Regions from separate parts of the Buttiauxella ferragutiae genome, predicted to be linked through region 3. Evidence: predicted binding sites of a transcription regulator. Region 3 holds the regulator's gene; each other region holds the start of a gene.

Region 1 (5,459 bases), 300 kb from region 3:
AACCTGGCGGCAACGGCAGAGCATCTGGCACAAACCCTCTGGCGCGGCGCAGCATCTCACCGTTTGCCCGCACCACGGAATCATCCATTCGCTGCACGATGTCGCGGTTGTGCAACAACCAGCCGTCGGCAATATCGGCCAGTTCTTCAAGCGCTTGCTGATTGGTGATGGCTGGCGGTTTGCCATTTAAATTGCCGGATGTCATTACCAGCGGGCCGCCAAAACCCTGAAGCAAAAGGTGTTGTAGCGGGTTGGCGGGTAGCATCACGCCGACTTCGCGAAGGCCAGGGGCGATAAACGCACTTAGCCCAGGCAGCGCAGACTTTGCCATTAACACAATCGGTGCCGCAGGCGTTGTCAGTTGGGCGAGTACATTTTCTGGTAAGCCGTCTGAATCTGGCAGCATCACCGCCAGCGGTTTGGACGGGCGCTGTTTACGCTCGCGCAGCCGTGAAACCGCTGCATCGTTACGCGCATCAACCGCCAGATGAAAGCCGCCCAGCCCTTTTATCGCCACGATTTTCCCGGCTTTTAACGCTGCAATGGCTGCCTGCAAAGCGCCTTCGCGCTCAAGGTGTTGCTCATCACATTGCCAGCTGATTTGCGGCCCACATTCCGGGCAAGCGACAGGCTGCGCATGAAAGCGCCTGTCCATTGGTTCGCGGTACTCTTTTTCACACGCTGGGCAAAGTGGAAAAGCCGCCATCACCGTGTTTGGCCGGTCATACGGCATGGCATTAATAATGGTGAAGCGCGGGCCGCAGTGGGTGCAATTGATAAACGGATAGCGATAACGGCGATTGTTTGGATCATTGAGTTCGCGCAGGCAATCCGGGCAGGTGGCGGCGTCGGGGACGATTTGTGTCTCCATCGCGCTGCTGTGACTGTGGCGAATGGTGAAATCCTGGGGTAGCGTTTCCCACTGCATTGGCGATTGTTCAAGGCTATCGATACGCGCCAGTGGCGGGCAATGGGCGTGAAGCCTGGTGATAAACGCATCGGCGGTGGATGTCAGGCGCACTAACACACCCGCGCCGTCATTGCAGACATCGCCGGTGAGGCTGAGTTGTTGCGCCAGTTGCCAGACGAATGGCCGGAAGCCAACGCCCTGCACTTTGCCGCGAATGCGTAGCATCACGCCGTTAAAATTCACAATTGTTCCTTAAAACTTTCGTCCTCACCCCAACCCTCTCCCACAGGAGAGGGGGAATACTCCTTCTCCCTCAGGGAGAAGGTTGGGATGAGGGTTGTTTTTACACTTAAACTTCTACAGCCTGACGCAAACGCGCTTTCATATCGCTATAGGTCGTCTGAGCGTAGTTTTCTGCCCATTGCTGGTCGGCAATCTGGCTAACGTTGACCGCGCAATACTTGGTTTCCGGTGTTTTGGAAATCGGGTCCAGGTTGTCCTGCGTTAGCTCATTACACGCACCAATCCACCATTGGTAGGTCATGTAAACGGAGCCTACGTTAATGCGCTCGTTCACTTCTGCACGGCTGATAACTTTGCCGCGACGTGAACTGACCCACACCAGTTGCTTGTCTTTAATGCCGAGCAGGTTGGCGTCTGTCGGGTTCATTTGCACAAATCCAGGTTCATCGGCCAGGGTTTGCAGCGCCGCACAGTTACCGGTCATCGAGCGGCAAGAGTAGTGGCCAACTTCACGCACGGTACACAGCACCAGCGGATATTCGGCATCTGGCACTTCGGCAGGTGCACGCCACTGCGCGGCAAAAAGCTGGCCTTTACCATTTGGTGTATCAAACTTGCTGTCTTTGTAGAGATACGGCGTGCCAGGGTGGTCAAGCGTCGGGCACGGCCACTGAACATGGCCCATTTCACCCATTTTTTCCCAGGTCACACCAAAGAACAGCGGGCAGAGTTCGCGCAGTTCGTCCCAGATTTGCTGGTTGTTGTCGTAGTGCATCGGGTAGCCCATCTCGGTTGCGAGCAGGCTGATAATTTCCCAGTCACGTTTGACGTTGTATTTCGCATCAATGGCTTTTTCAAAACGCTGGAAGCCGCGGTCCGCACAGGTGAATACGCCACCGTGTTCGCCCCAGGAAGTCGCTGGCAAAATCACATCCGCCACTTCGGCGGTTTTGGTCATAAAGATGTCCTGCACTACCACAAAATCGAGCGCTTCAAACCCTTTGCGCACCAGGCCAAGATCGGCTTCGGTCTGCAACGGGTCTTCGCCCATGATGTAATAGGCTTTCATTTCGCCTTCGATGGCCATATGCGGCACTTCGGTGATACGCACGCCGACTTTGTCGTCCATATCATCAACGTTGATGCCCCATGCTTTGGCAAATTTGGCACGAACGTCCGGGTCAACCACATCCTGATAGCCAGGGAACTGGTTCGGCAGCACGCCCATATCACACGCACCCTGCACGTTGTTTTGCCCACGTACCGGGCCAACGCCAACGTTTTCACGCCCCAGGTTACCGGTCAGCAGTGCCAGGCTTGATAAGCCTTTTACCACGTCGACTGCCTGACCAAACTGCGTCACGCCCATGCCCCACATGATGGTGGCTGAAGGAGCTGCGGCGAACGTCCGCATCGCCTGACGAACCTGATGCGCCGGTACGCCAGTCAAATGCTCAACGTCTTCTGGCGCGTAGCCTTTTACCACTTCACGGTAAGCATCCAGACCGTCAGTAAATTTCGCCACGTACTCTTTATCGTAGAGGTTCTCTTCGAGCAGCACGTAGCCAAAGGCATTCACCAGCGCCATATTACAGCCGTTTTTCAGCTGCAAATGTTGGTCTGCAATACGCGCGGTTTCGATGCGGCGCGGGTCACAAACAATAATTTTCGCGCCATTTTCTTTCGCTTTAATCACCCGACGCGCCACGATCGGGTGCGAATCGGCGCAGTTATAACCAAATACCAACAGGCATTTTGAATGTTCGATGTCGCCGATGGAGTTACTCATCGCGCCATTTCCCAGCGTCACCTGCAAACCCGCCACCGACGGCCCGTGGCAAACACGCGCACAGCAATCGACGTTGTTGGTATGCAGCACACCGCGGGCAAACTTCTGCATCACATAGTTAGTTTCGTTACCCGTTCCGCGTGACGAACCGGTCGTCATAATGGAACGCGGGCCATATTGCTCTTTAATAGCTTTCAGGCGTTTCGCGGTATAGCTAATGGCTTCATCCCAGCTAACAGGCTGGAGCTTGCCGCCTTTTTCATAACGAATCATCGGCTGCGTCAGACGCGGTGTGAGCAGTTTTGTGTCGTTGAGAAAATCCCAGCCGTAATAGCCTTTCAGGCAGAGTTCATTTTGGTTCGTCACGCCATCAGCCGCTTCGGCACGGATAATTTTATTCTTCTCAACAACCAGTTTGAGTTTGCAGCCTGCGCCACAGTAAGGGCAGACGCTGGTAATTTTTTTCATCAGTAACAGACCTGTTAAAAGTGAAGTTAAAGGGGTTTAGAAATAAATAGATGAAGTCGCATCAAACGCAGCACGGCGGCGTTTTTCGATATTCATTTGTTCAAGTTTGTTGCGATCAACGCAGATAATGGCGTTGGTTGGGCAGGCTTCCATACAGGCCGGGCCTTCTGCACGGGTGTGGCAAAGGTCGCACTTATTCGCTTCGGCTTTTTCAGCCATCACGTTAAGACCCGCGCCGCTGTTACGCACAACCGGGCGAACAACCACTTCCATCGCGCCATATGGGCAGGCAACCACACAGGTTTTGCAGCCGATGCAGCGTTCCTGCATCACATTCACAAAACCATGTTCGCGGCTGATAGCCCCGTTAGGGCAGACGTTGGCGCAAGGTGCGTCTTCGCACTGGCGGCACATCGTTGCGGTAGAAACATTCACGCCTTTAACCACGTGAATACGAGGCAGGAAAGTTTGCGGTGTTAATGCCGCGCAATCCTGTGCTTCCTGGTGGGACACGACACAGGCCACTTCGCAAGTGCGACAGCCAATACATTTGCTCGAATCAGCAATGATGAAGCGGTTCATCAGAGACTCCTGGATAGAGTGTTTTTTATAAGACTGCTTTAGGCATACATAAAGTGTGCCAACTTTGAAACTAGCGTGATTCAAGGCTTTGCGCATTGATCCGGGGTGGGATGACAGTGACATCGACACATTTGACGATGTCATTTGGGCAGATGACAGAGAGTGGATTGAGTTGCCCTCACCAGGAGATAAACGGCTTTTCCTGGCCGTTCAAACTCAGGTAATCGATAACAATGAAGTAGTGTCAATATCAAATATATTAATAATATATTTTCTTTTTTAATTAAATAGTTTTATTTGTGAGGTTTATCATTGGTTTTAATAATGACTATATAATACTTAATAACTATTTAAGTATAAAGGTAATAATATTTGTGATAGCGTGCCACCCCAAATTATTACATAAATCTCAGCCATTGAGATAACGCTGTGATCTGTTATGTATTGTTTAATTTATGCGTATGAGTCTATATAAGGGATTGGATGCCAAACATAGTAAATGCATTAATGACTTATGTCAGAAATACTAAGGGTAAATACAATTACTTTAGCCAGAGTGCTTACATGAGGAAGTACGGTTGGTCAGGTACCGATCGAACAAAGTTGGGTGGTGTGTGGACTGGAGCAACAGGGAAAAAGGATATTCAGGGCAAGGAAATATATGGATTGGGGGGGGCTTGTTATGGATTTAGCGCAGCTTACCTTATTTCACCTCCGCATTCGTGCAATGTTGAGAATTATTTTCATTTGCCAAAAACTCAGAGCATTATTCGCGGGGTTATGAATCTCCAATATCAACATTATCATGTTGCTTTGGCGTATACCTCACTTCCCAGAGAAGAAATATTTAATGAGATTGTAAGAATAGAAGGTCATATTCGTTATAGAGGTATGGTCAGACTAAGTAGAGTATCGGCATCAGCTTTGATGAATGAATTGGTAATGAATGGTAAGCATGAAATAAATATGGTTAACGCAAGCGTTGGGCATTCCGTTGCTCTGAAGATAGCCGCTCGCGATATTTGTTTCTTTGATTCTAATTTGGGTGAAATTATTTATCCAAATGATTTTGTCGGTCGTAAGAAAATGGAAGGTGCGCTACATATGGTGTTTCATTCTCAATATAGAACATACACAACCATGTCAGTCAGTAATTTTATATAAATTAATTTGATCAATGATATTTGACGTTGCATTTCTATTGGTTGGGGGACTGTTCGTCGATGTAACGTCTATTATTTAGCTCGCATCCTTCCCTGGTAAAGAGATAAAAACAGGACGTGAATGGGCATCCATGCCCAGCCGTCATTACATCTCAAAATCAGGTGCTTCTAAATCCGTGAAGCCGCCTTTACCTTCCCAGCCTGCCAGGCTCTGATACACCGTTTCCACCGCCGCTTTTATCGCGTCGGTCATTGGGTAGTAAAAACCAACAATATCAGGCTGAATGCCGAGGAAAATCACCTC
Region 2 (5,459 bases), 540 kb from region 3:
AGAGACATCTTCAGTGCTGGGACCAGAGTGGTTGCTTCGTCAGTACCAGAAGCACGCATGTTGGTCAGTTTCTTACCGGTCAGGCAGTTTACAGTCAGGTCGTTAGAACGACTGTGAATACCGATGATCTGGCCTTCGTAAACTTCTGCACCGTGGCCCAGGAACAACTTGCCGCGATCTTGCAGACCGAACAGAGCAAACGCAACCGCTTTACCCTGGCCGTTAGAGATCAGCACGCCGTTCTGACGCTGGCCGATTTCGCCTGGTTTCACGTCGTCGTAATGGCTGAATGTGGAGTACAGCAGACCCGTACCAGAAGTCATGGTCATGAACTCAGTACGGAAGCCAATCAAGCCACGTGCTGGAATCAGGTAATCCAGACGGATACGGCCTTTGCCGTCAGGGATCATGTCTTTGACATCGCCCTTACGCTCGCCCATCGCCTGCATCACAGAACCCTGGTGTTGTTCTTCGATATCCAGAGTCACGTTCTCGAACGGCTCTTGCATACGACCATCGATCATACGGTTGATTACTTTCGGACGGGACACAGCCAGTTCGAAGCCTTCACGACGCATGTTTTCGATAAGAACAGACAGGTGCAGCTCACCACGACCGGATACACGGAATGCATCCGCATCTTCGGTTTCTTCAACACGCAGTGCAACGTTGTGCACCAGCTCTTTGTTCAGGCGGTCAAGGATCTGACGAGAGGTAACAAATTTACCTTCTTTGCCACAGAACGGAGAGGTGTTGACGTTGAAGAACATGGTAACAGTTGGTTCATCAACAGACAGTGCTGGCAGCGCTTCAACATTTTGCGTGTCGCAAAGGGTGTCGGAGATGTTCAGCTCGCCCAGACCGGTAATCGCGATGATGTCGCCGGCTTCCGCTTCGGTGGATTCAATACGCTCCAGGCCGAGGTGGGTCAGTACTTTACCGACTTTACCGTTACGAGTTTTACCTTCGCTGTCGATGATAGTGATTTGCTGGTTAGGCTTCACTTTACCGCGTTTGATGCGACCGATGCCGATAACACCAACGTAGTTGTTGTAATCGAGCTGGGAGATTTGCATCTGGAACGGACCATCAAGGTCAACGCTTGGTGCTTTAACGTGGTCAACAATCGCCTGGTACAGCGGGGTCATGTCTTCCGCCATATCACCGTGATCGTTACCTGCGATACCCATCAACGCTGATGCGTAGATGATTGGGAAATCGAGTTGCTCGTCAGTAGCGTCAAGGTTTACGAACAGGTCGAACACCTGATCAACAACCCAGTCAGGACGCGCGCCAGGACGGTCAACTTTGTTGATAACAACAATTGGCTTCAAACCATGAGCAAATGCCTTCTTGGTTACGAAGCGCGTCTGCGGCATTGGGCCATCCATTGCATCAACGACCAGCAGAACGGAGTCTACCATGGACATTACACGTTCAACTTCACCACCGAAGTCGGCGTGCCCAGGGGTATCAACGATATTGATACGGTAGTCATTCCATTTGATAGCGGTGTTTTTAGCGAGGATGGTAATCCCACGCTCTTTCTCCAAATCGTTGGAGTCCATCACGCGTTCAGTGGCTTCAGCACGGTCGTTACTGAAAGTACCAGATTGCTGCAGCAGCTTATCAACCAGGGTAGTTTTACCATGGTCAACGTGCGCGATGATGGCGATATTACGCAGATTTTCGATCACAACTTTGCCTCAGGCATTAGAAATAGCGCGTTATTGTACACGTATTAATCGAAGGACATAACAGGATCACAAAGAACTTTTACAAACAATGTTGAAAGTAAGGGTTTGTGATCGCTTTCACGGAGCAAAAAAGGGAGCCACAACGAAAATTGCACCAATATGGTGCTCAAATCTCAGACTGAAGCACTACATTGGTGCAAACTATCCATCATGGTGCATCCCTTTTGCACTATGGTGCGCATGATAGCGCCTTTTTAGGGTAATTTAAAAGTTGGCACAGATTTCGCTTTAAACATTTTAGGGCGAATAGCCAAACGAAGAAAGTATTGAACACCTCGTTACCACGACGACAATGACCAATCCGGGAGAGTTAAGTATGTCCGCTGAACACGTTTTGACGATGCTGAATGAACACGAAGTGAAGTTTGTAGATTTGCGCTTCACTGACACCAAAGGTAAAGAACAGCACGTCACTATCCCTGCTCATCAGGTTACTGCTGACTTCTTCGAAGAAGGCAAAATGTTTGATGGTTCTTCAATTGGTGGCTGGAAAGGCATCAATGAATCCGACATGGTTCTGATGCCAGATGCATCTACCGCTGTTATTGACCCATTCTTCGCTGATTCTACGCTGATCATTCGTTGCGACATTCTTGAGCCTGGCACCATGCAGGGTTATGACCGCGATCCACGCTCCATTTCCAAGCGTGCTGAAGACTACCTGCGTTCTACTGGCATCGCCGATACCGTACTGTTCGGGCCAGAACCAGAGTTCTTCTTGTTCGACGACGTTCGTTTCGGTAGCTCCATCTCCGGTTCTCACGTGGCTATCGATGATATCGAAGGCGCATGGAACAGCGGCACCAAATACGAAGGCGGCAACAAAGGCCACCGTCCTGCTGTTAAAGGCGGTTACTTCCCAGTTCCTCCGGTTGACTCCGCACAAGACCTGCGTTCTGCAATGTGTCTGACTATGGAGCAAATGGGCCTGGTTGTTGAAGCTCACCACCACGAAGTAGCAACTGCTGGTCAGAACGAAGTGGCTACCCGCTTCAACACCATGACTAAAAAAGCAGATGAGATTCAGATCTACAAATATGTGGTTCATAACGTTGCTCATGCTTACGGCAAAACAGCGACCTTTATGCCAAAACCAATGTTTGGCGATAACGGTTCTGGTATGCACTGCCATATGTCCCTGGCTAAGAACGGTGTAAACCTGTTCGCTGGTGACAAATATGCTGGCCTGTCTGAGCAAGCGCTGTACTACATCGGCGGTGTTATCAAACACGCTAAAGCCATCAACGCCCTGGCTAACCCAACCACCAACTCCTACAAGCGTCTGGTCCCGGGTTACGAAGCTCCAGTTATGCTGGCTTACTCTGCAGCTAACCGTTCCGCTTCAATCCGTATCCCAGTAGTTGCGTCTCCGAAAGCACGTCGTATCGAAGTGCGCTTCCCGGACCCAGCGGCTAACCCGTACCTGTGCTTCGCAGCACTGCTGATGGCTGGTCTTGATGGTATCAAGAACAAAATCCATCCGGGCGAAGCAATGGACAAAAACCTGTACGACTTGCCTCCAGAAGAAGCAAAAGAGATCCCACAAGTTGCAGGCTCTCTGGAAGAAGCACTGAACTGCCTGAACGAAGACCGCGAGTTCCTGACTGCGGGCGGCGTGTTCACTGATGAAGCTATCGATGCTTACATCGCGCTGCGTATCGAAGAAAACGACCGCGTGCGTATGACTCCGCACCCAGTCGAGTTTGAACTGTATTACAGCGTTTAATGACGTTGAGCAGATTGCTGACAAAATTCACTAAACAGGTGTTGTAGGGCTGCGCTTATCCGACCTACGAAGTGGTTTGTCATCAGTCTCAGAAGATTTTTAGTTGCCGTGGAAACTTTTAGCCCATCTCAGGATGGGCTTTTTTCTCCACAAATAATCTGCTGCAACAATATCTTTTGCTGCCAGGAAACTATAATGCACCATCACAGTGCAAATTATCGGAGACTGCTGTATGGCAACCGGCACGCTGCCCGATGCTGGGCAGATCCTGAATTCTTTAATCAATAGCATTTTACTGGTCGATGACGAACTGGCGGTGCATTACGCCAATCCGGCGGCACAGCAACTTTTGGCGCAAAGTTCACGCAAGCTGTACGGCACACCGTTACCAGAGCTGTTGAGTTACTTTTCACTAAATATTGGCTTGATGCAGGAAAGCCTGACCTCCGGCCAGGGTTTTACCGATAACGAAGTCACGCTGGTTATCGATAGCCGCTCCCACATTCTTTCCCTGACAGCACAACGTTTACCAGAAGGTTTCATCCTGATGGAAATGGCGCCGATGGATAACCAACGACGTTTAAGTCAGGAACAGTTACAGCAGGCACAGCAAATTGCCGCTCGTGACTTAGTACGTGGGCTGGCTCATGAGATTAAAAATCCACTTGGTGGGTTACGTGGTGCCGCGCAATTACTGGCAAAAGCCTTACCCGATCCTTCGCTCACTGAATACACCAAGGTGATTATTGAGCAGGCTGATCGTTTACGTAATCTGGTCGACAGGCTGTTAGGCCCGCAGCAACCTGGCATGCACGTTACTGAAAGTATTCATAAAGTCACCGAACGGGTGATGAAACTGGTGTCGATGGAATTACCTGCCAACGTGTCGCTGGTAAGAGATTACGACCCAAGTTTGCCTGAGTTAGCGCACGACCCAGACCAAATTGAACAGATTTTATTGAATATTGTGCGCAACGCGCTTCAGGCGCTCGGCAGCGATGGTGGTGAGATTGTGTTACGCACGCGTACCGCCTTTCAAATTACGCTGCACGGTACTCGTTACCGACTGGCTGCACGAATTGATGTTGAAGACAACGGTCCGGGTATTCCGGCCCATCTGCAGGACACACTATTCTACCCAATGGTGAGTGGCCGTGAAGGAGGGACAGGATTGGGTCTTTCTATTGCACGCAACTTGATCGATCAGCATTCGGGAAAAATCGAATTTAACAGTTGGCCAGGTCATACCGAGTTTTCGGTTTACCTGCCCATTCGTAAGTAGAGGTCTTTATGCAACGAGGGATAGTTTGGATCGTTGATGACGATAGCTCCATCCGTTGGGTGTTGGAACGCGCACTAACAGGGGCTGGTTTAAGCTGCACCACATTTGAAAGTGGCACTGAAGTCCTGAATGCTCTTGCAACCAAAACCCCGGACGTTTTGTTATCTGATATTCGCATGCCCGGCATGGATGGCCTGGCGCTGCTAAAGCAGATTAAACAACGCCACCCGATGTTGCCGGTCATCATAATGACCGCTCATTCAGACCTTGAGGCGGCCGTGAGTGCCTATCAGCAGGGTGCTTTTGATTACCTGCCTAAACCCTTTGATATTGATGAAGCGGTGGCTCTGGTTGAACGCGCCATCAGCCACTATCAGGAACAGCAGCAACCGCGCAATGTGCAGGTTAATGGGCCAACCACCGATATTATTGGTGAAGCGCCTGCGATGCAGGATGTGTTCAGGATCATTGGCCGCCTCTCCCGGTCATCAATAAGTGTGCTGATTAACGGTGAATCCGGTACGGGTAAAGAGTTAGTCGCCCATGCCTTGCATCGCCACAGCCCACGGGTGAAATCCCCTTTTATTGCGCTGAATATGGCTGCCATCCCAAAGGATTTGATTGAGTCTGAGCTGTTTGGCCATGAGAAAGGGGCTTTTACCGGCGCTAATCAAATTCGGCAAGGCCGTTTCGA
Region 3 (5,459 bases):
GGTCGACAGCAATATCAAAGGCGACAAAATTACTTATCTGGTGAAAGAACAGAAGATGCAGGCCTTTAGCGAAAAAGGTAAACGTGTCACCACCGTTCTGGTCCCTTCTCAACTGCAGAAAAAAGACGGCCAGGCTCCGGCACCAGCCCCTGCGCAGAAAAAGAGTAACTAATTCGTTATGGCTACTTTAATTGCAAAAAATCTCGCCAAAGCCTACAAAGGCCGCCGCGTCGTTGAAGATGTCAGCCTGGCTGTTAAGTCGGGTGAAATTGTCGGGTTACTTGGCCCAAACGGTGCCGGGAAAACCACCACCTTTTACATGGTGGTTGGCATTGTGCCGCGTGACGCCGGCAACATTATTATTGATGATGAAGACATCAGCCTTCTGCCACTTCATGCTCGTGCTCGTCGAGGTATCGGCTACTTACCGCAAGAAGCGTCTATTTTCCGCCGTTTAAGTGTGTTCGATAACTTAATGGCTGTGCTGCAAATCCGTGACGATCTTTCTGTTGAGCAGCGTGATGACCGCGCTAATGAGCTGATGGAAGAATTCCACATCGAACATTTGCGTAATAACCTCGGGCAGTCATTGTCTGGTGGCGAGCGTCGTCGTGTCGAAATTGCCCGAGCATTAGCCGCAAATCCAAAATTTATTCTTCTGGATGAACCTTTTGCTGGTGTTGACCCAATCTCCGTCATCGACATCAAGCGAATCATTGAGCATCTGCGCGACAGTGGGCTCGGGGTGTTGATTACTGACCATAACGTACGCGAAACGCTGGCTGTTTGTGAACGTGCCTACATCGTAAGCCAGGGCCATTTAATCGCCCATGGCACTCCAGCCGAAATCCTGGAAGACGAGCATGTTAAGCGCGTGTATCTGGGCGAAGAGTTCAGACTCTGATAGGGTAGTAAAAATTATAATATTTATACTCAAAATAATTCGAGTTGCAGGTAGGCGACAAGGGAGTTCATCCCAGGAGCTTACTTGAGTAAGTGACTGGGGTGAAGGAGTGCAGTCAACACCCCTGCAGCTCGAAGTATGACGAGTATAACCTGAGGAAGCTCGCTCTGAATATGAAGCAAGGTTTGCAATTACGGCTTAGCCAACAACTTGCTATGACTCCCCAGTTACAGCAGGCAATTCGTCTGTTGCAACTTTCGACGTTAGAGCTACAGCAAGAACTTCAGCAAGCACTGGAAAGTAACCCACTGCTTGAGCAAACCGATCTGCATGAAGAAGTTGAAACTCAGGAAGTACGTGAAAACGAAGCGTTAGATACCCGTGAGGCGCTTGAGCAAAAAGAAATGCCTGACGAGTTACCGCTGGATACCAGTTGGGACGAAATCTACACCGCAGGCACTCCATCAGGAACCGGAAGCGATTATATCGACGACGAATTGCCGGTTTATCAGGGGGAAACGACCCAGTCTCTTCAGGATTATCTGATGTGGCAGGTTGATCTCACCCCGTTTTCAGATACTGACACAGCAATTGCGACCTCTATTGTCGATGCCGTTGACGAAATGGGTTATCTCACAGTTTCTCTGGAAGAAATTCTGGAAAGCATGGGTGATGACGAAATCACCCTCGACGAAGTGGAAGCCGTACTCAAACGCGTTCAACGCTTCGATCCTGTGGGTGTTGCCGCACGTGATCTACGCGATTGCCTGCTCATACAGCTTTCACAGTTCGCTCGCGAAACGCCATGGTTAACCGAAGCCAGCTTGATTGTCAGCGATCACCTGGATCTGCTCGCTAACCATGACTTCCGCAGCCTGATGCGCGTCACCCGTCTGAAAGAAGAGGTGCTGAAAGAGGCAATGTGCCTGATTCAGTCTCTTGACCCACGCCCAGGGCAATCCATTCAGACCGGTGAACCGGAATATGTCATACCGGATGTTCTGGTGAAAAAAACGCAAGGTCACTGGACTGTAGAACTCAATGCCGACAGCCTCCCTCGCCTGAAAATAAACCAGCAGTACGCTGCAATGGGCACCAGTGCCCGCAATGACAGCGACTCGCAATTTATTCGCAGTAATCTGCAAGAAGCAAAGTGGCTGATTAAGAGCCTGGAAAGCCGGAACGACACGCTGCTGCGCGTCAGTCGCTGTATCGTTGAACAGCAACAAGGCTTTTTTGAACACGGCGAAGAGCACATGAAACCGATGGTGCTTGCTGATATCGCTCAGGTCGTAGAAATGCATGAATCGACCATTTCCCGAGTGACCACGCAAAAATATTTACATAGCCCACGCGGCATTTTTGAATTGAAGTATTTCTTCTCAAGCCACGTTAATACCGAAGGTGGAGGTGAAGCCTCCTCGACGGCAATTCGTGCATTGGTGAAGAAATTAATTGCTGCGGAAAACCCTGCGAAACCACTGAGTGATAGCAAGTTAACGACTATGCTATCGGATCAGGGGATCATGGTGGCACGCCGCACTGTTGCGAAGTACCGAGAGTCTTTATCCATACCACCGTCAAATCAGCGTAAACAGTTGGTTTGACTTAACCGATAAGGAAGACACTATGCAGCTCAACATTACAGGACATAACGTCGAAATCACTGACGCACTGCGCGAATTTGTGAGTACGAAGTTTGCCAAACTGGAGCAGTACTTCGATAGAATTAACCAAGTCTATATTGTGTTAAAAGTGGAAAAAGTCACGCATATTGCCGATTCAACGCTTCATGTAAATGGTGGTGAAATTCATGCCAGCGCGGAAGGGCAGGATATGTATGCGGCGATTGACGGTCTGATTGATAAACTGGCTCGCCAGTTAACCAAACATAAAGATAAACTAAAACAACACTGATAATCCGGGCAACTGTTTAAGCAGTTACCCAAAATAATTCGAGTTGCAGAAAGGCGGCTACACAGTGAATCCCCATGAGCTTACTCTGGTAAGTGACTGGGGTGAGCGAGGAAGCCAACGCATATGCAACTTGAAGTATGAAGGGTAAAGACGGCTCGTTGCGTGGAGTAGCGGGCCGTTAGCATAACAGGGTGCTTAGGTGAACTTATGATGAACAACGATTCTGCTCTACAACTTAGTCAAGTCCTGAACAAGGAATGTACCCGTACCAACGTACATTGCCAGAGTAAAAAGCGTGCACTGGAAATCATCAGTGAACTGGCAGCAAAACAGCTCGGCCTGCCACCACAAGTGGTATTTGAGGCTGTATTGACGCGCGAACGCATGGGCAGTACCGGTATCGGAAATGGCATCGCCATTCCCCATGGGAAACTGGAAGAAGATACGACTCGTGCCGTTGGGGTGTTTATTAAACTGGAAACCCCTATCGCTTTTGACGCCATCGATAACCAACCGGTTGACCTGATGTTTGCGCTGCTTGTTCCTGCGGATCAAACAAAAACGCACTTACATACTTTGTCTCTGGTAGCAAAACGTCTGGCTGACAAAACGATTTGCCGCCGCCTGCGTTCTGCACAGAGCGATGAAGAGCTTTATCAGATCATTACCGAAACAGAACAAGGTAGTGAAAGTGAATAATCTGGCTGCGGTCACGGGTATGCCGCAGCAAGAAAAGTTGGGGGAGTGAAAACATGGTGCTGATGATTGTCAGCGGCCGCTCTGGTTCAGGGAAGTCTGTAGCCTTGCGTGCACTAGAAGATATGGGATTCTACTGTGTAGATAACCTACCAGTGGTGCTATTACCTGATCTTGCTAAAACCCTCGCAGAACGCCAAATTTCTGCGGCAGTCAGCATCGACGTGCGTAACATGCCGGAAAATCCGGAGATCTTTGAACAGGCAATGACCAATCTGCCTGACTCATTCTCACCACAATTGTTGTTCCTTGATGCCGATCGCAACACGCTGATTCGTCGTTATAGTGACACGCGCCGCTTGCACCCGCTTTCCAGTAAAAATCTCTCGCTGGAAAGTGCGATAGATGAAGAAAGTGACTTGCTGGAGCCATTGAAATCCAGAGCCGATCTGATCATCGACACCTCTGAGATGTCGGTGCATGAGCTCGCGGAAATGCTGCGTACCCGTTTGCTTGGTAAACGTGAACGTGAGCTGACAATGGTGTTCGAGTCCTTTGGCTTTAAACATGGTATTCCGATTGATGCGGATTACGTGTTCGATGTGCGCTTCCTGCCAAACCCGCACTGGGACCCGAAGCTGCGCCCGATGACCGGTCTGGACAGACCTGTTGCTGCGTTCCTCGACCGTCATACCGAAGTCCACAATTTTATCTACCAGACGCGTAGCTATCTTGAGCTATGGTTACCTATGCTGGAAACCAATAACCGCAGCTATCTAACTGTGGCGATTGGCTGTACCGGCGGTAAACACCGTTCAGTTTATATCGCTGAACAGTTGGCAGATTATTTCCGTTCACGCGGCAAGAACGTGCAATCCCGTCACCGCACGCTGGAAAAACGTAAAACATGACCGTAAAACAGACCGTTGAGATAACCAACAAACTGGGCATGCACGCACGCCCAGCGATGAAGCTGTTCGAACTGGTACAAAGCTTTGACGCCGAAGTGATGCTGCGCAACGAGGCTGGCACGGAAGCTGAAGCCAATAGCGTCATTGCATTGCTGATGCTGGATTCTGCTAAAGGGGGTCACATTGAAATTGAAGTCACTGGCCCCGAAGAAGAACAGGCATTGAACGCCGTTATCGCGCTATTCAATGCCGGTTTTGACGAAGACTAATTAACTCACTTCAACTCATGCTGCGCCATAAACGATTCGCCACCTAGCTGGCGCATCTGGCGCAAAATCCATTGCTGACGCTGGTGTACATAACCGGAAGGAGCATTCGCTTTAAAGCGAATGGGATTAGGGAGAACGGCTGCGAGAAGTGCTGCTTCTGATGCCGTAAGGCGGCTGGCAGGTTTATGGAAATAGCGCTGCGAGGCGGCTTCCACACCAAAAACCCCATCACCAAACTCCGCGATATTCAGGTAAACCGCCAGGATGCGGCGTTTAGTCCAGACCACTTCCATGCCAAGGGTCAATCCCGCTTCCAGGCCTTTGCGCAGATAACTACGACCATCCCACAGGAATAGGTTTTTCGCCGTTTGCTGAGAGAGTGTGGATGCACCACGAACGCGATTTTCATTTCGCTCATTATGTGCAATAGCTTTCTCAATTGCCGTTACATCAAACCCCCAGTGATCAGGGAATTTCTGGTCTTCTGCCGCAATCACCGCCAGCCCCATCCACGGCGAGATCTCGTCCATGCTCACCCAATCCGAGTGCGCAACATAACTAAAATCACCGCTGAACCAGGCACTAAACTGCCGCTCGACCATCACTGCTGAAAACGGCACCGGCATAAAACTAAACAGGATTATCCCGGCCAGCCAAATTCCCGCCAGTGCCAGTAGACCACGCAACAGCCAGCGCTTGAAAAAGCTCAAGAGCGCGATACGCCCTTTCTTCATGCAGTCATATCCACGACACGGGCCACCA

What was found. Region 3 encodes sigma-54, which starts transcription at its own class of promoters, with help from an activator protein. Its sites were predicted from a motif close to GTTGGCACANNTTTCGCTNT; they were not measured.
Region 1: hydN (electron transport protein HydN) is a predicted target of sigma-54. The motif match lies at 4,036-4,055, and genes of this name have one in related genera.
Region 2: glnA (glutamate--ammonia ligase) is a predicted target of sigma-54. The motif match lies at 1,968-1,987, and genes of this name have one in related genera.

Annotation. Positions count from the first base shown of each region.
Region 1 is NZ_CP093332.1:205,536-210,994, forward strand. Features, by position in the region: gene hypF (carbamoyltransferase HypF) at 1-1,135, opposite strand, end outside; gene fdhF (formate dehydrogenase subunit alpha) at 1,260-3,410, opposite strand; gene hydN (electron transport protein HydN) at 3,447-3,992, opposite strand; gene MNO13_RS00890 (hypothetical protein) at 4,476-5,156, shown strand; gene hycI (hydrogenase maturation peptidase HycI) at 5,301-5,459, opposite strand, start outside.
Region 2 is NZ_CP093332.1:5,247,113-5,252,571, forward strand. Features, by position in the region: gene typA (ribosome-dependent GTPase TypA) at 1-1,697, opposite strand, end outside; gene glnA (glutamate--ammonia ligase) at 2,074-3,483, shown strand; gene glnL (nitrogen regulation protein NR(II)) at 3,716-4,765, shown strand; gene glnG (nitrogen regulation protein NR(I)) at 4,774-5,459, shown strand, end outside.
Region 3 is NZ_CP093332.1:504,411-509,869, reverse strand. Features, by position in the region: gene lptA (lipopolysaccharide ABC transporter substrate-binding protein LptA) at 1-172, shown strand, start outside; gene lptB (LPS export ABC transporter ATP-binding protein) at 179-904, shown strand; gene rpoN (RNA polymerase factor sigma-54) at 1,078-2,511, shown strand; gene hpf (ribosome hibernation promoting factor) at 2,534-2,821, shown strand; gene ptsN (PTS IIA-like nitrogen regulatory protein PtsN) at 3,029-3,520, shown strand; gene rapZ (RNase adapter RapZ) at 3,574-4,428, shown strand; gene npr (PTS phosphocarrier protein NPr) at 4,425-4,697, shown strand; gene mtgA (monofunctional biosynthetic peptidoglycan transglycosylase) at 4,703-5,431, opposite strand; gene elbB (isoprenoid biosynthesis glyoxalase ElbB) at 5,428-5,459, opposite strand, start outside.